One region of the Isoptericola sp. NPDC057559 genome, then DNA from elsewhere that is predicted to be linked to it. Evidence: riboswitches for the same ligand, from Rfam matches in the RefSeq annotation. Region 1 holds a riboswitch; each other region holds the start of a gene.
The links. Region 1 has a riboswitch for thiamine pyrophosphate ahead of thiO (glycine oxidase ThiO). Riboswitches for the same ligand answer to the same signal wherever they lie in the genome.

Region 1 (4,187 bases):
CGGCGGGCACCGCACCCGCGGCGACGAGCGCGAGGGCCGCGGCGAGCGGGGCGACGGCGCGGCGGACGCTCACTCGGCGGCGCCGTCGCGGTAGGTGACCGTCGCGTCCGTGAACAGCGGCAGGCCCTCGGCGGGCAGGACGTCGACGGTCGCGGGCTCGCCCTCCGGCGCGGGCAGCACCGCGGACACCTCGACCGCGCCGTGGTTGGGGAACTCGAAGGAGTGCTTCTCGAGCGGGGACACGAGCATCGACTCGCGGCACCGGATCTGCGCGAGCGCCGCGTCCGTCGCGCTGTCGGTGTCCTCCTGCCAGGCGCCCTCGGTGCAGAACGGGCGGTAGGCCTTGAGCCCCGCGCGGTCGGTCACCGTCGTCGCGGGCTCGACGGACATGTCGTACCAGCTGACGCCCGCGTCGGCCGGTGCCGCGTCGTCGTCCCAGCGCAGCGCCCAGCGGACCGTCATCACGCCGTCGCCCACCTCGACCGCGCGCAGCGTCACGGTCACCTCGCCGCCCGGGGCGGCGTCCGAGCCGTGCGGCGTGGCGAGCTTCTGCTCGGCCATCGCCTGGTCGGCGACGGTCGCCGTGCCGGGGTCGGCCGCGGCCTGCTCGGCGTCCGCGCCCTGCTCCGGGCCGCCCGTCGTGGCGGTCGCGTCGTCGTCCGCCTCGCCGGTGCACCCGGCGAGCAGGAGGGAGCCGGCGAGGGCGAGCGCGGTGGCCGTGCGGGCGCGGGCGAAGGGCCGTGCGGTCATGGGTGCTCCGTCTTCCGGGCGGCCGTCGCCGGCCGTGAGGGGGGTCGGCCTCACCCTGGCACGGGCCGCCCGCCCGGGGCGAGAGGATTCGACGGGGAGACCTCCCCATCGGCGACCCGCGCCCGACGGGGAGAGCGCCCGACGGGGAGAGGGTCGTCAGCCGAGGCGCTCGCGGAGCTCGCGCGCGGCACGCTCCGGGTCCGGCGCCTGCGTGATCGCCCGCACGACGACGACCCGGTCCGCGCCCGCGTCGAGCACCTCGCCGAGCCGGGTTGCGTCGACGCCTCCGATCGCGAACCACGGCGTGGCGGGACGGGTCGCGGCGACCTCCCGCAGCAGGTCGAGGCCCACCGCGGCGCGGCCGGGCTTGGTGGGCGTGGCCCACAGCGGGCCCACGCAGAAGTAGTCGACCTCGGGGTCCGCCTCGGCCTGCGCCGCCTGCGCCGCCGAGTGCGTGGAGCGGCCCAGCACCGGGGCCGCACCGAGCAGCCCCCGCACGGCCGGGACGGGCAGGTCCCGCTGCCCCATGTGCACCACGGGCGCCCCCGTCACCGCCGCCACGTCGGCCCGGTCGTTCACCGCCCACAGCGCGCCGTGCTCGGCCGCGACGCGGGCCACGACCTCCTGCAGCTCGAGCTCGCGCGCCACGTCGAGGGACTTGTCGCGCAGCTGCACGACGTCGACCCCGCCCGCGAGCGCCGCGTGCAGGAAGTCCTCGAGGTCGCCGCGGTCCTCGCGGGCGTCGGTGCAGAGGTACAGGCGGGCGGCGGCGAGGCGGGCGCGCGTCGTGCCGGGAGCGGCGCTGGTCGTGGTCACGCCGGTCAGGGTAACCACGGCCCGGGTTACAGTGACGGCGCACGGGAGCCCCGCTCGGGGCTGAGAGGGCGCAGGAGCCGACCGTCGAACCTGATCTGGGTCATGCCAGCGAAGGGAGCGCACATGCCCACGTCCGTCCCTCCGTCCCCCCGCGACGTCGTCGTGGTGGGCGGCGGCATCGTCGGCCTCGCCGTCGCGTGGCGCGCCGCCGCGTCCGGGATGTCCGTCACGGTGCTCGACCCCGCCCCCGGCGACGGCGCGACCCGCGCGGCCGCGGGCATGCTGGCCGCCGTCGCGGAGGCCGACTTCGGCGAGCACGAGCTGACGCGGCTCAACCTCGCGTCCGCCGCGCGCTGGCCGGGCTTCGCCGCCGACCTCGCCGCCGCGTCGGGCCGCGAGGTCCCCCTGCAGCGGGCCGGCTCCCTCGCCGTCGCGTACGACGCCGACGACCTCGCCCTGCTCCGCCGCGTCCTGACGCTGCACCGCGGCTGGGGGCTCGGCTCGGCCGAGCTCACCGTGGCCGACGCCCGCCGCCGCGAGCCGTACCTCGGCCCGCGCCTGGCGGGCGCGGCGGCGGTCGAGGGCGACCTCGCCGTCGACCCGCGCGGGGCCCACGCCGCGCTGCGCGCCGCGCTCGGCGACGCCCTGGTCCCCCGTGCCGCCGTGCGGCTGGAGCGCGACCGCGCGGGCCGGGTCGTCGCGGTGCAGGACGACGCCGGCGCGCGCCACGCCGCGGGCGCCGTGGTGCTCGCGACGGGCGCCGTCCCCGCGGCCGCGCTGCTCGACGCCGTCCCCGAGGCGCCCGTGCCCGTCCGGCCCGTCAAGGGGATCACCCTGCGGCTCGACGCCGGCCCCGGGCTCGCCCTCGAGCACGTGGTGCGCGGCACCGTGCAGGGTCGGCCGGTGTACCTCGTGCCGCGCGCGCCGGGCACCGGGACCGGCCCCGGCGGCGGGCCCGCGCACCGCGAGGTCGTGGTCGGCGCCACCAGCGAGGAGCGACCCGACGACCGCCGGGCCGAGGCCGGCGGCGTCTTCGCCCTCCTGCGCGACGCGCGCGCCCTCGTGCCCGGCATCGACGAGGCCGCGCTCGTCGACGTCACGCCGCGCGCCCGCCCGGCCACCCCCGACAACCTGCCCCTGGTCGGCGCCACCGCGGCCCCCGGGCTGCTGGCCGCCGTCGGCCACGGGCGCAACGGCGTGCTGCTCGCGCCGCTCACCGCGGACGCCGTCGTCGCCGCGCTCACCGGCGCGCCCGCCCCCGACCCCGCGCTGGCCGCCGCCGACCCGCGGCGCTTCGCCCCCTCCCCCGCCCGCCGTACCGAAGGAGCCGTCCGATGACCACCGCGCCCCCCACCCCCACCGCCGCCGTGAACGGCGAGCCCTACCCGCTCGACGGGCCGCACGGCGACGGCGTCGAGGCCCTGGTCGCCGCCCTCGTCCCCGCGTTCGTGGCCGACGGCACGGTGCAGGGCATCGCCGTCGCCGTCAACGACGCCGTCGTCCCCCGCGGCCTGTGGGCCGGCACCCGCGTCGCGCCCGGCGACCGGGTCGAGATCGTCACCGCCGTCCAGGGCGGCTGAGGAGGAACCATGACCAGCACCGCGACCCTCGCCGACCCGCTCGAGATCGCCGGCACCACGATCGGCTCGCGCCTCGTCATGGGCACGGGCGGGGCGGCCAACCTCATGACGCTCGAGGACGCGCTGGTCGCGTCCGGCACCGGGCTCACCACCGTGGCGATGCGGCGCGTCGCGGTGCGGCCCGGCGGGGCGGGCGCCGAGGACGGCGGCATCTGGGGCCTGCTCGAGCGCCTCGGGATCCGCGCCCTGCCCAACACCGCCGGCTGCTTCTCGGCCCGCGAGGCGGTGCTCACCGCGCGGCTCGCCCGCGAGGCGTGCGGCACCGACTGGGTGAAGCTCGAGGTGATCGCCGACGACGTCACCCTCCTGCCCGACCCGTTCGGCCTCGTCGAGGCCGCCGAGGAGCTCGTGCGCGACGGGTTCGTCGTGCTGCCGTACACCAACGACGACCCGATCCTGGCCCGCCGCCTGGAGGACGTCGGCTGCGCCGCCGTCATGCCGCTGGGCGCTCCGATCGGCACCGGCCTGGGCGTGCTCAACCCGCGCAACATCGAGGCGATCGCCGCCGCCGCGCGGGTCCCCGTCATCCTCGACGCGGGCGTGGGCACGGCGTCCGACGCGGCCCTCGCGATGGAGCTCGGCTGCGCCGGCGTCCTGCTCGCCACCGCCGTCACGCGGGCCGCGGACCCCGTCCGGATGGCGCACGCCATGCGCCTGGCCGTCCAGGCCGGCCGGCTCGCCGCCGGCGCCGGCCGCATCCCGCGGCGCGAGGGCGCCTTGGCCAGCTCGACGCCCGACGGCCGCCTCGACCTCGCCCTCTGACCGCCCCGCCCGCCCGGCGCGAGGGTCCGCACCATGCCGAGGTGGGCCCGTGCTCGAGCCACCTCGCGAGGTGTGCGGACCCCCTCGGCGTCAGACGGCGAGGAGGAGCGCGGGCGCGCCGCCCTCGACGGACCGGGCGTCGACGCCCGCGGCGCGGGCGACGTCGGCGACGCGGGCCGAGCGGGCGCCCGCGGCGCAGACCAGCAGCACGGGGCGGTC
Region 2 (4,187 bases), on a different contig from region 1:
GTCTGATCCAGCCCCGCCGGCGGCCCGCGGACGACGCGCCAGCCGGCCGAGGCGTCGCACGACCGACGACCCCGTGGTCGCGCCCCCGAAGCACCGGGGGTCGCGACCACGGGGTCGAGTGCTCCGCGCGACGGGCGCCGGCGCACACCGTTGCCACGGGTCCGCATTTTCCCCCGCGCGAGCCCCTCCACGGGGTGGCGCCGACGCCTCGTCCCGGTACCGTGTGAAGCCAAGAGATCTGCCTGGCAGACCCAGCTGCACCGCACTGGGAGGTGAGCCATGTCGATACCCGGCACTCCGAACGACCACCAGCGCCGCGAGCTCGTCGCTCTCGCGGAGCTGCTCGGCGCCGGTAGCCAGCTGCTCGTGGGCCAGTACCGCGTCGAGGTCGCCACGGGCTCGTGGTGGTGGTCGGACGAGGTCTATCGGATCTTCGGGCGGGAGCCCGGGGCCATCGAGCCCGGTCCGGAGGTGCTCCGCGCCCACCTGCACCCCGACGACCGCGAGCGGCTCTCCCGCACCGCGACGGTGGCGCTCGGGACCGGGCGCCCGTTCGCGGGCGGGCACCGCGTGGTGGACGACCACGGGCGCACGCACTCGGTGGTGGTGACCGGGCAGGCCCGGCACGGCGCCGACGGCGCGTCGTCGCAGCTCGTCGGCTACGTCATCGACACCAGCCCCGTGGTGCGCGACGCGCTGGAGCGCGAGGCCCACCGCGCCGTCTCGCGGGCGTTCGTCGCCGCCGCCGCGTCGGAGCAGGCGAAGGGCGCGATCATGGCGGTCTGCGGCGTGGACGAGTCGGTGGCCACGGAGGTGCTCACCGACGTCGGCGCCCAGGTGGGCGTCTCCGCCCAGTCCGCGGGCGAGCAGGTGATGAAGGAGCTCTCGCGGCCCGTCGGCGACCGCGACACGGCGCTCACCGCCGCGGAGGTCGTCCGGGGGGCGCCGCCCGCGAAGGACGCGGCCGACCGGCTGAGCCACGCGCTCGCCGCCGTGCGGCCGGTGGACCGGCCCCACGGCCACGACGCGCAGCTCGCGCGCCGTCGGCCCCGCGCGAGCCGCTGACCCTCACGCTCGGCACGCGCGGCTCCGGACGGGCGACGGCCCGGGCTCGCGCGGTGCGGGCCCGGGCCGTCGGCGCTCAGTGGCTGGGGATGAAGCGGGCGGCCGCGCGCACGGCCCCCCGGCGCGCGAGCCGCTTCGCGAGGACGGCGACGCCCCCGGAGACGGCCGCGAAGGTCACGGCCTGGATGATGGAGATCTCGTCGTCGTCCACGTTGGTGGGGGCGACGTTGCCCGTCGCCTTCTCCCACACCACCCCGATCAGCTTCTGCGCGACCCATCCGGCGGCGATCGTCAGCACCACCGTGCCGACCTTCACGCCCAGCGGCTGCTCGGTGTCCGTCACGTGCTCTCCCTCGGTCGGTCCCCGGCGTGGCCGGTGCGTCGTCGTACGGTGCCCGCGGGCGTCGTGGCACGTCAGGCATGTCACACCAGGGCCCCGCGGACGGGACCACGGTAGCGCGGCGCCGGTGTGTAGGCTCGTGGTGATACGACAGGGGAGCGCCCACCGGCGCTGAGAGTGCGGAACGCCGCAGACCCTCGAACCTGACCCGGTTAGGACCGGTGGAGGAAGTCGGGAATCTCGTTCCCTGCGGGACGGCCGCACCACGACGGTGCCGGGTGCCCGCAGGACCCCCTTCTCGCACTCTGAGGAGGACAGCATGACCCACAGGACCTCGCGGCCCCGGACCACGACGGCCGCGGCGGGCGTCGCCGTCGTCGCCCTGCTGCCGCTGCTGGCGGCGTGCGGCGGCGGGAGCGGGCCGGACGACGCGGCGAGCGCGTCGGACACCCTCACGCTCGTCACGCACGACTCGTTCGCCGTCTCCGACGACGTGCTGGCCGCGTTCGAGAAGGAGTCCGGCCTCACCGTGAAGCAGGTGGCCCCGGGCGACGCCGGCACGCTGGTGAACCAGCTCGTGCTCACCAAGGACGCGCCGCTGGGCGACGTCGTCTTCGGCGTGGACAACACCTACGCGTCGCGGGTCGTCGACGCGGGTGTCTTCCAGAAGTACCAGCCGGCCGACCTGGACCCGCGGGTCGCGGCGTACGCGCCGGACGACCTCGCGGGCACGCTGACGCCCGTCGACGTGGGCGACGTCTGCATGAACCTCGACGACGGCTGGTTCGAGAAGAACGACGTCACGCCGCCGGCCACGCTGGAGGACCTCGCGAAGCCGGCGTACCAGGACCTGACCGTCGTCACGAACCCCGCGACGTCGTCGCCGGGCCTCGCGTTCCTGCTCGCCACGATCGGCGCGTTCGGCGCCGACGGCTGGCAGGGCTACTGGTCCGACCTGCGCGCCAACGGCGTCAAGGTGGCCGAGTCGTGGGAGGACGCTTACTACGTGGACTTCTCCGGCGCGGGCGAGGGCGGCAAGCGGCCGATCGCGCTGTCGTACGCGACGTCCCCCGCGTTCACGGTGACCGACGACGGGAAGTCGTCGACCACGAGCGCGATGCTCGACACGTGCTTCCGGCAGGTCGAGTACGCGGGGGTGCTCACGGGCGCCGCGAACCCCGAGGGCGCCGAGAAGCTCGTCGACTTCCTCACCTCCGAGGCGTTCCAGGCGGACGTGCCCGGGCAGATGTACATGTACCCGGCCGACCCGGGTGTCGAGCTGCCCGCCGACTGGCAGCAGTTCGCACCCCTGGCCGACAAGCCGTTCGAGGTGGCGCCCGCCGACGTGGCCGCGCACCGTGACGAGTGGATCGAGCAGTGGACGGCGACGGTCGTCGACTGATGCGCCGCACCGGCGTCCCGGCCGCGCGGGTCACCCGGTCGGCGCGGTGGCGCGCGGACCGCTGGGGCGCATGGCTCGGCTGGGGCGCCGCCGTCGTGCTCCCGCTGGGGTTCCTCGCGGTCTTCTTCGCGTGGCCCGTGGTGTCGCTCGTCCTGCAGGGGTTCTTCACCGAGACCGCGGCGGGGCGCGCGCTCGACCTGTCCGGCTTCGCCGAGGTGCTGTCGCAGCCGCGCACGTGGCGGATCGTCGGCCAGACGCTGGCGCAGGCCGTCACGGGCACGGTGCTGTCCGTGCTGCTGGGCCTGCCGGGCGCGTACGTGCTGTACCGGTGCCGCTTCCCGGGCCGCACGCTCGTGCGCGGCCTGGTCACCGTGCCGTTCGTGCTGCCCAGCGTGGTCGTCGGCGTCGCGTTCCGCGCCTTGTTCGCCCCCGGTGGCCCGCTCGGCTGGGCGCACCTGGAGGAGAGCTTCGCCGGCATCGTGCTGGCGCTCGTCTTCTTCAACTACGCCGTCGTGGTGCGCACCGTGGGCGGCATGTGGGAGCGCCTGGACCCGCGCGCCGAGCAGGCGGCGCGAGCCCTCGGCGCCACGCCCTGGCGCGCCTTCCGCACGGTGACGCTGCCCGCCCTCGGGCCGGCGATCGCCTCGGCCGCCGCGGTGGTGTTCCTGTTCTGCGCGACGGCGTTCGGCGTCGTGCTCGTCCTCGGCGGGCTGCGCTACGGCACCATCGAGACGGAGATCTGGATCCGCACCACCCAGTTCCTCGACCTGCGCTCCGCGGCGGTGCTCTCGGTGCTGCAGCTCGTCGTGGTGGGGGCCGCCCTGGCGGTCAGCTCCCGGGCCCGGTCCCGCCGGGAGCGCGCGCTGCACCTCACCAGCGACCGGGTCGCCGCGCACCGGCTGCGGCTGCGCGGGGGCGCCGACGGCGCGGACATCGTGCCCGCCCTCGTCACGCTCGTCGTCGTGGCGGGCCTGCTCGTGCTCCCGATGGCCGGCCTCGTCACCCGGTCCCTGCACGGCCCCGACGGGTCGTGGAGCCTCGCCAACTACGCGGCGCTCGGCACCACCGGCGGGCGCAACGCGCTCACGGTCACGGTGTGGGAGGCGCTCGCGAACTCGCTGCGCACCGCCGCCTGGGCCGCGGCCATCGCCGTCGTCGTCGGCGGGCTCGTGGCCCTCGTCGTGTCCCGGCGCCCGCGCCGGGCCGGCCTGCGGCGGGCGGTCGGGGTGCTCGACGCCGCGTTCATGCTGCCGCTCGGCGTGTCCGCGGTGACCGTCGGGTTCGGCTTCCTCATCACCCTGGACCGGCCGCTCGGGCTCGACGTCGACCTGCGCACCTCCGGCGCCCTGGTGCCGATCGCGCAGGCCGTCGTGGCGATCC
Region 3 (4,187 bases), on a different contig from region 1:
GCCCAGGTCGTGGGCGGCCGCCCCCTCGGCGAGCGGGCCCTCGACCAGGGTCTGCAGCACGCGCGGGATCGCGAGGGCGGCGAGGCTGGCGCCCAGCGCGGAGAACAGGCCGCCGATGAGGCGGGGCACGGCCGGGCGCACGTACGGGTACAGCCGCCGCACCGACGCGATCGTGGAGAGCTCGGAGCCCGCGGGGGCGGCCGTGGCCTGCGGGCCGGCGGGACCGGGCGGCCCCGACGACCGGCCGGGCGGGGTGCCGGGCGCGGCGGGTCGGCGCGCGGCGGAGGAGGCGGAGCTCCTCCTCGGACTGTCGGAGGGATCGGCGCCTGCGGCGCCTCTGCTGCTGCTGCGCGGTGCGCGCGTTGTGTCGGGCATCACCACCATTCTGACACCCGCCACCGACACGCTTGCCCCGGTCACCCCTCCTTGGCAAGCGTTTGCCCGGCACGCGGTGAAGGCGCGGCGAAGGCATGGCGCCGGGCTGACCCGGCGGGTGACCCGAGGCGCCCCGGCGCGGCGGACCTCACCCCGCCGCGGCCCCGGCGAGCGCGACCGCACGGGGCTCGGCGGCCTGGTCGAAGAACGCGAGCTCGTGCTCGCACGCCCGCTGGAAGGCCGCCGCCATCCGCGCCCGCGTGGCGGGCCCGGCGTCCCCGGCGGCGCGGCGCAGGACGGCGACCGCCCGGCGGGTCGAGGCGGCGAACTCCTCGTCGGCGTAGGTGCCCAGCCAGGCGGAGTACGGGTGGCCGGGGCGGTTCAGCGCGGCCAGCCGCTCCCCCACGTCCTGGTAGATCCAGTAGCAGGGCAGGACGGCGGCGACGAGCGTCGCGTAGTCGTCGCCCGCGCCGCGCAGGTGCTCGAGGTACGCCGCCGTCGTCCGGCTGGCCGGCACGTCGGTCGGCTCGCCGCCGAGCCAGCTCGTGTGCAGGTCGAGCTCCGTGACCAGCGCGCCGTGCGCCCCGCCGGCCCAGAAGGTCTGCTCGGCGCGCGTGGGGGCGAGCTGGCTCGCGCGGGCCAGGCAGCGGGAGTACTCGCGCAGGTAGATCGCGTCCTGCTCGAGGTAGGTGCGGAACCGGTCGGCGGCGAGCGACCCGTCGCCGAGCGCGCGCACGAACGGCAGCCCGTCGATCGCGGCGCGCACCGGGGCGGCGGCGTCCCACCACCGGTCGACGGCGGCCCGGCCGGCCGCGGCGGCGGCACCGTCCTGCGCACCCGGCCGCTCCCGCTCCACCGCGCCCGACGGGGTGCTCTCCGCGAGATGGTCGACGGGCCCGTGCCCGCCGCCGACGCGCAGCGCCTCCCCCGCCCGGATCGCGGCCGCGAGCCACGCCTTCGTGGCGCGCAGCGCCTCGGCCCAGTCGCCGGTGCGGGCGTACCGGGCCGCCAGCCCGCTCGACAGGGAGCAGCCGGTGCCGTGCGTCGCCGTCGTACGCACCCGCTCGCCGGCCAGCTCCAGCAGCACGCCGTCGGCACCGACGAGGGCGTCCGGGGCGCCGGCGCCGTCGTCGCCGGTCAGGTGACCGCCCTTGGCCACCACGAGCACGTCGTGGCGCGCGGCGAGCCGGCGCGCCTGGTCGAGCGCCGCGGCCCAGGAGGCGGCCGGCGGCTCCTCGACGAGCACCGCGAGCTCCGGCAGGTTGGGCGTGACCACGTCGACCCTCGCGAGCAGGTCCCGCACGGCGCGCTCGGCCGTCGGGTCGAGCAGGCGGTCGCCGCTGGTGGCCACCATCACCGGGTCGAGCACGACGGCCGGGCGGGGCGACGTCGCCCCGCCCGGCAGCCCGTCCAGCCACGCCCCGACGGCCCGCGCGACGGGCGCGGCCGCGAGCATCCCGATCTTCACCGCGTCGATCGCGACGTCGTCCGCGAGCGCGTCGAGCTGGGCCGTGAGGAACTCCGCGGGCGGCACGTGCACCCCCCGCACGCCGCGGGTGTTCTGCGCCGTCAGGGCGGTCAGCGCCGCCATCCCGTACCCGCCCGCGGCCGCGACCGCCTTGAGGTCCGCCTGGACCCCGGCGCCGCCCGAGGGGTCGGAGCCCGCGATCGCGAGGACGCGGGGCCGGCTGGGCGGGGCCGCGCGGTCGGTGGTGCCGTGCTCGGTGGTGCCCTGGCCCGTGGTGCCACGGTCGGTGGTGCCCTGGTGGGCGGAGCTGTCGTAACGTGCGCGCACGCTCATGCCGACATCCCTTCGCTAGTACGAGCTAGATCAGGTTCGACGGGTGTGATCTCAGCGTCCAGGCGCCGGCCGGGGCCGACGGCGGGAGGCACCCCGTGTCGTTCGGCGCCACCGTAGCCCACCGCCCGCGAGGGGCGTCCGCGCGTCCCACCAGGCGCGTCGCCCGCCGGGATAGGGTGCGGGGGTGTCCGTGGTCGTCCGTCGTGTGCGCGAGCTCCTCGTCGCCGGCACGACGCTCAGCATCGCGGCCGCCGCCCACCTCCTGGCCGGCGGCTCGCTGCCCGGTGCACCCCTCGCGTGGCTGGTCGTGCTGGCGCTCTCGGCGCCCGTCGCCGTCTGGACGGCGCGACGCCGGCTGACGCTCCGTCGCCTGCTGCCCGCCATGGTCGCGCTGCAGCTCGTGCAGCACTCCGCCCTGTCGGTGCTCGGCGCCGCCCCCGCCGGTGACGCCGGGACGACGGCCACCGCCCTCGCCGGGCACGCCGGCCACGACCTCGGGCCCGGCTCCCTGCCTCCCGCGGCCGGCGTCGCCACGCACCTGGAGCACGCCGCGGACGGCGGCACCACCACGTGGATGCTCGCCGCGCACGCCGTCGCGGTCGTCCTGACGGCGCTGCTGCTGGCCGCCGGCGACCGGGCCGCGGCGAACGTCGCCTCGCACCTGGCGCACGTCGCCCTGCTGGTGCAGGGCCCCCCGGCGCTGCCCGTGGTGCGGCGCGGCCCGGTCGTCGCCGGGCCCGCCTGGCGCCCGCTGCCCTGGGACGCCCGCCGCCGCCCCGCGCCGCGCGGACCGCCGTCGTGGCGCGGCGCCCTCGTGCGCGCCGCCTGAGCCTGCCCCGGTCCGAGGTCGGACGGGGCGGGCCCCGCCGTCCCACGACCCCCTCGAACCACCGGAGCAGACAGCCATGTCCTCGACCACCCTTGCCCGCACCAGCCCCCGCCGCGCCGCCGTCGCCGTGCGCACCCGCCGGCTCGCCGGCGCGGCCGCCCTCGCCGTCCCGGCCCTCGTGCTCGGCGCCGCCGCCGCGTCCGCGCACGTGACGGTGACGCCGGACTCGGCCGAGTCCGGCGCCTACGCCACCCTGACCTTCAAGGTCCCCAACGAGTCCCCCGAGGCCTCGACGACCGCCGTGAAGGTCGCCCTGCCGACCGACACGCCGTTCACCAGCGTGTCCGTCGAGCCCGTCCCCGGGTGGAGCGCGAAGGTGACCCGGGCCGCGCTGCCCGAGCCCGTCGACGTCCAGGGCACCACCCTCACCGAGGCGCCCGCGAGCGTCGAGTGGACCGCCGACGACCCGGACGCCGGCATCGCGCCCGGAGAGTTCCTCCGCTTCTCGGTCTCGGCCGGCGCCGTGCCCGACGGCGTCGACACGATCACGCTTCCGACCACGCAGACGTACTCCGACGGCGAGGTCGTCGAGTGGGACCAGCCCGCGACGGGCGACGACGAGCCCGAGCACCCCGCCCCCGTGCTGCAGGTCGTCCCCGCGACCGGGGGCGACGCGCACGGCGCCGCGTCCGACACGGCGGCGCAGGCGTCGGACGGGGCGGGCGCCGACGGCGGCTCCGACGACACCCTGCCCCTCGCGCTCGGCGCGGCCGGCCTCGGGCTGGGCCTCGTGGGCGCGGTGACGGGCGTCGCCGCCCTCGCCCGCACGCGCGCCCGGACGGGGCAGCAGTGACCCGCCGCCGGCGCGGCACGGCCCGCCGCGCGCTCCTGGCCGGCGCGGGCGCCGTCGGGCTCGCCCTCGCGGGCGCGGTCGGGCTGGCCGGGCCGGCGAGCGCGCACAACGTCGTCGTCGGGACGACGCCGGCCACGGGCTCGACCGTGACCGAGGCGCCCGAGTCCGTCGAGGTGACCTTCGACGAGGCGGTCCTCAACCTCGCCGCGGACGGGTCGAGCACCGTGATCTCCGTGACCGACGCGGACGGCGCCGAGCACGCGACCGGGTGCCCCACCACCCAGGACCGCACGGCGTCCGTGCCGGTGACGCTCGGCCCGGCGGGCGAG
Region 4 (4,187 bases), on a different contig from region 1:
GCCCGCTCGGCGGCGCCGCAGGTCGAGGAGGACGACGAGGAGGACTGGGACGAGCCCGAGGCGTCCTACACCTGGTTGCACTACATCGTGCTGGTCGTCGTCGCGTTCGTGCTCGGCCTGCTGGTGTGGAAGCTCCTGCTCGCCGGCTCGGACGACAAGAGCTTCAGCACCGACTCCGCCGCACCCGCGGTGACCCACTCCCTCACGACACCCCAGCCTGGAGCCGCAGCATGACCGCCACCCCCCGCGCCGTCGAGCTGGCGATCGCCGCCGCCCGGGCCGCCTCGGACCGCAAGGCGCAGGAGATCATCGCGCTCGACGTGAGCGAGCAGCTCGTCCTCACGGACGTGTTCCTCATCGCGTCCGGCACCAACGAGCGCCAGGTCTCGGCGATCGTGGACGCCGTCGAGGAGGCGATGATCAAGGCCGGCGCCAAGCCGATCCGTCGCGAGGGCAAGGCGCAGGCGCGCTGGGTGCTGCTCGACTTCGGCGACGTCGTCGTGCACGTGCAGCACGCCGAGGACCGCGTGTACTACGCGCTGGAGCGCCTCTGGAAGGACTGCCCCGCCATCGACCTGCCCGAGGACGCGCGGGGCGGCGACGGCGCGGCCGCGGCGGCGGAGTACGGCGACGCCGCGGGCGACGGAGCGATCCGCCTCGCGGGCGACGAGCGGTGACGGCCGGCACGGTCGTCCTGCTCCGCCACGCCCGTACGGCGTACAACGCGTCCCTGCGGCTGCAGGGGCAGATCGACATCCCCCTCGACGACGTCGGCCGGTGGCAGGCGGGGGAGGGCGGCTCCGCCCTCGCGTCGTCGCACCGGGCGACGCGCATCGTGTCCTCCGACCTGGGCCGCGCCCTCGAGACGGCGACCGCGTACGCGGAGGCGCTCGGCGGCGCCCCCGTGCAGACCGACGTGCGGCTCCGCGAGCGCGGCTTCGGCGACTGGGAGGGCATGACGGGCGCGGAGATCTCCGCGCGCTGGCCCGAGGAGTACGCCGCCTGGCGGCGGGGTGCCGAGCCGGCGGGCGCGGGGGCCGAGTCCAAGGCGGCCGTCGCCGCGCGGATGACCGAGGCGGTCGCCGAGCACGCCGAGCAGCTGGACGACGACGCGACCCTGGTGCTGGTCTCCCACGGCGCCGCGATCTCCCTGGGGGTCACGGCCCTGCTCGGTCTCGACCCGACCTCGTGGCGCGGGCTGGCCGGCATGCACAACGTGCACTGGTCGCACCTGCACCGGTCGGGGGAGGGCGCCGTCCCGGCCTGGCGGCTCGTCGCGCACAACGTGGGCGCCGGATACCCGCTGGACCACTGGCAGGCCGGTCCGGACTGGAATTTGGAACCTGACCCGAAGTCTGCCTAAGATATCGACGTTCCGAGGGGCGCAAGACCGGAGGAACACACCGAATCAGACGAATCGTCGGTCGCTCGCGGCCACGAGAGTCGGTTCTCGGGGCTGTGGCGCAGCTGGTAGCGCACCTGCATGGCATGCAGGGGGTCAGGGGTTCGAGTCCCCTCAGCTCCACCCCGACGAGAAGGCCCGGAACCCTCAGGTTCCGGGCCTTCTCGCATGTGCGGGGTCTCGCGCCGGCCCACGCTGCGGGACGACCTTGCGCCCGGCGACCGGTCGCCTAGGGTGGGCTGCGGCCGCGTCGTCGGCCGCCACATCTGAAGACACCCATGACAGGGGAGCGCCGTCGAAGGGGCGCTGAGAGTGCGGGCACGAGCCGCAGACCCTTGGAACCTGCTCCGGTTAGCACCGGCGAAGGGAGTTACCTGGAATGTCCGCGCCCATCGCACGTCCGACCGTCCTCGGGACGGTTCGCGCGAACCTGCGGTACCGCACCGTCGACCTGGTCACGATGGCGATGCTCGGCGTCGCCGTCGGCGTCGTCTTCTGGGGCTGGACGCAGCTCTACCACCTGCTCTCGGCCGGTCTGGTCGTCGTGTTCCCGCCGGCCACCGGCCTGCTCGGCGGCGGATGGCTGCTCGGTGGCGTGCTCGGCGGACTCATCGTCCGCAAGCCCGGCGCCGCGCTGCTCACCGAGGTCGTGGCCGCGAGCGTCGAGGCCCTGCTCGGCGCAGGCTGGGGCTTCTCCGCCATCGTCTCGGGCGTCGTGCAGGGGTTCGGCGTCGAGCTCGTGCTGGCGCTGTTCCTGTACCGGCGGTTCGGCAGCGCCGTCGCGGCGCTGTCGGGCGCCGCGGCGGGCGCCTGCGGCGCCGTCTACGAGTGGTTCGCCTACTACCCCGACTGGCAGTGGGGCTTCCGCCTCGCCTACCTCGGCCTCTTCGCGCTGTCCGGCGCGCTCCTCGCCGGGCTCGGCGGCGCGGCGCTCGTGCGCGCCCTCGCCCGCGCCGGCGTGCTCGACGCGTTCGGGCCCGGCAGGGACCTGGCCGACCGCGCCGCCCGGGGCTGAGGGGTGGCGCGCGCACGGCTGCAGGGCCTCACGTGGCGCCCCACCGGTCGGGCGGCACCCGTGCTCGACGGGCTCGACCTCACGGTCGGCGCCGGGGAGCGCGTCGGGCTCGTCGGGCCCAGCGGGGCCGGCAAGTCGACCGTGCTGCACGCCCTGGCGGGCGTGCTCGGCGACCCGCTGCCGGGCGACCTGTCCGGCACCGCGCACGTGGACGGCGTCGTCGGCCTCGTGCTGCAGGACCCGGGCGCCGCCGTCGTCGCCGAGCGGATCGGCAGGGACGTCGCGTTCGGGCCCGAGAACGCGGGCCTGCCGCGCGACGAGATCTGGCGCCGCACCCGCGGGGCGCTCGACCGCGTGGGCCTGCGGTACCCGCTCGACCGGCCCACGTCGGCGCTGTCGGGCGGCGAGCTCCAGAGGCTCGCGCTCGCCGGCGCGCTGGCCCGCGACCCGGACCTGCTGCTCCTCGACGAGCCGACCGCCATGCTCGACCCGGACGCCGCGGCCGAGGTGCGGTCCGCGGTGCTCGACGCGATCGCCGGCACCGACACCTCGCTGGTGGTCGTCGACCACCAGGTCGGGCCGTGGCTGGAGCACCTGGACCGGGTGGTCGTGCTCGGCCCGGGCGGCGTCGTCACGCACGACGTCGCGCCGGGCGCGCTGCGCCCGCCGGGGCCGGGGACGGAGCCCGCGCTCCGGGCAGCGCTCACGGACGCCGGCGTCTGGCTCCCGGGGGTGCCGGCGCCCACCCCGCTGTCGGTGCCCGCGGCGCTGGTCGCGCCGGAGGACGCCGGGCCCGACGTGACCGTCGACGCGCTCGGCGTCGACCTCACGACGCGCGGCCTGCACGGCCGCACCACCACCCGCGCGCTCGACGGCGTCGACGCCCGCCTCCCTGCCGGCCGTCTCACCACGATCACCGGCCCCTCGGGGGCCGGGAAGTCCACGCTCGTCGCGGCCCTGGCCGGGCACCTGCGGCCCGCGCGGGGCCGCCTCGCCGGGGCGCCCGGACGCGGCACCCGGTCCCGCGAGCTCGCCCGCCGCTGCGGCTGGGTGCCGCAGCACCCCGAGCACGGGCTGCTCGCCCTGCGCGTGCGCGACGAGGTGGTGCTCACCGGTCGGCGGCTGGGCGTGCCGGTGGACCTGGAGGCGGTGCTCGGGCTGCTGCGTCTCGACCACCTCGCCGACGCGCACCCGTTCCGCCTCTCCGGCGGCGAGCAGCGGCGCCTGGCCCTGGCGGCGGCGCTCGCGCACCGGCCTCCCCTGGCGCTGCTCGACGAGCCGACCGTGGGCCAGGACCGGCACACGTGGGCGGCGGTGGCCGGGTGGGCCGTCGCCGCGGCGGGGCACGGCGCCACCGTCGCGGCGAGCACCCACGACCGGCACCTCGTCGGCCTCGCCGACCACCGCGTCGCCCTGCCGCCGTGCAGGCGGGACGGGCAGGACCGGGGCGCGTCCGGCCCGGGGCGGGTGGTGGCGGCGTGACCGGGGTGCTCGGGCGGGTGAACCCGCTCGTGCTCGTGGCGCTCGGGCTGCTGGGGTTGGTCGCCTCGTTCGGGGTGCGCGACCTGGCGTCGGCGGCCGTCGCGCTGGGCGCCTGCCTCGTCTGCGGGGTGGCGGGCCTGCCGCGGAGGTCCGGCGCGCCGGCCCGCTATCTGGCCGTGGTCGTGGCCGTCGCGTCGGTCACGTGGTCCACGTGGCTGCTGGGCGGGCGCGACCTCGAGGTCGCGGCCGTCGCGGGGATGCGGATCGCGGTGCTCGCCCTGCCCGGGG

Region 2: another riboswitch for thiamine pyrophosphate. It lies ahead of ACFU5J_RS10645 (thiamine ABC transporter substrate binding subunit); the one in region 1 lies ahead of thiO (glycine oxidase ThiO).
Region 3: another riboswitch for thiamine pyrophosphate. It lies ahead of ACFU5J_RS19530 (bifunctional hydroxymethylpyrimidine kinase/phosphomethylpyrimidine kinase); the one in region 1 lies ahead of thiO (glycine oxidase ThiO).
Region 4: another riboswitch for thiamine pyrophosphate. It lies ahead of ACFU5J_RS21800 (ECF transporter S component); the one in region 1 lies ahead of thiO (glycine oxidase ThiO).

The regions. Positions count from the first base shown of each region.
Region 1 covers NZ_JBHVFQ010000003.1:197,299-201,485, reverse strand. The annotation lists gene ACFU5J_RS05975 (OmpA family protein) at 1-73, opposite strand, end outside; gene ACFU5J_RS05970 (hypothetical protein) at 70-750, opposite strand; gene thiE (thiamine phosphate synthase) at 907-1,566, opposite strand; TPP riboswitch at 1,598-1,700, shown strand; gene thiO (glycine oxidase ThiO) at 1,690-2,904, shown strand; gene thiS (sulfur carrier protein ThiS) at 2,901-3,146, shown strand; gene ACFU5J_RS05950 (thiazole synthase) at 3,156-3,968, shown strand; gene ACFU5J_RS05945 (ThiF family adenylyltransferase) at 4,059-4,187, opposite strand, start outside.
Region 2 covers NZ_JBHVFQ010000008.1:167,351-171,537, reverse strand. The annotation lists gene ACFU5J_RS10660 (sulfite exporter TauE/SafE family protein) at 1-6, shown strand, start outside; gene ACFU5J_RS10655 (PAS domain-containing protein) at 280-1,065, shown strand; gene ACFU5J_RS10650 (DUF4235 domain-containing protein) at 1,142-1,408, opposite strand; TPP riboswitch at 1,548-1,652, shown strand; gene ACFU5J_RS10645 (thiamine ABC transporter substrate binding subunit) at 1,725-2,807, shown strand; gene ACFU5J_RS10640 (ABC transporter permease) at 2,807-4,187, shown strand, end outside.
Region 3 covers NZ_JBHVFQ010000031.1:17,977-22,163, reverse strand. The annotation lists gene ACFU5J_RS19535 (ABC transporter ATP-binding protein) at 1-162, opposite strand, end outside; gene ACFU5J_RS19530 (bifunctional hydroxymethylpyrimidine kinase/phosphomethylpyrimidine kinase) at 524-2,176, opposite strand; TPP riboswitch at 2,167-2,282, opposite strand; gene ACFU5J_RS19525 (hypothetical protein) at 2,361-3,005, shown strand; gene ACFU5J_RS19520 (YcnI family protein) at 3,082-3,858, shown strand; gene ACFU5J_RS19515 (copper resistance protein CopC) at 3,855-4,187, shown strand, end outside.
Region 4 covers NZ_JBHVFQ010000052.1:145-4,331, forward strand. The annotation lists partial or broken gene ACFU5J_RS21780 (hypothetical protein) at 1-234, shown strand, start outside; gene rsfS (ribosome silencing factor) at 231-677, shown strand; gene ACFU5J_RS21790 (histidine phosphatase family protein) at 674-1,363, shown strand; tRNA gene ACFU5J_RS21795 (tRNA-Ala) at 1,453-1,525, shown strand; TPP riboswitch at 1,676-1,788, shown strand; gene ACFU5J_RS21800 (ECF transporter S component) at 1,782-2,417, shown strand; gene ACFU5J_RS21805 (ATP-binding cassette domain-containing protein) at 2,421-3,899, shown strand; gene ACFU5J_RS21810 (energy-coupling factor transporter transmembrane component T) at 3,896-4,187, shown strand, end outside.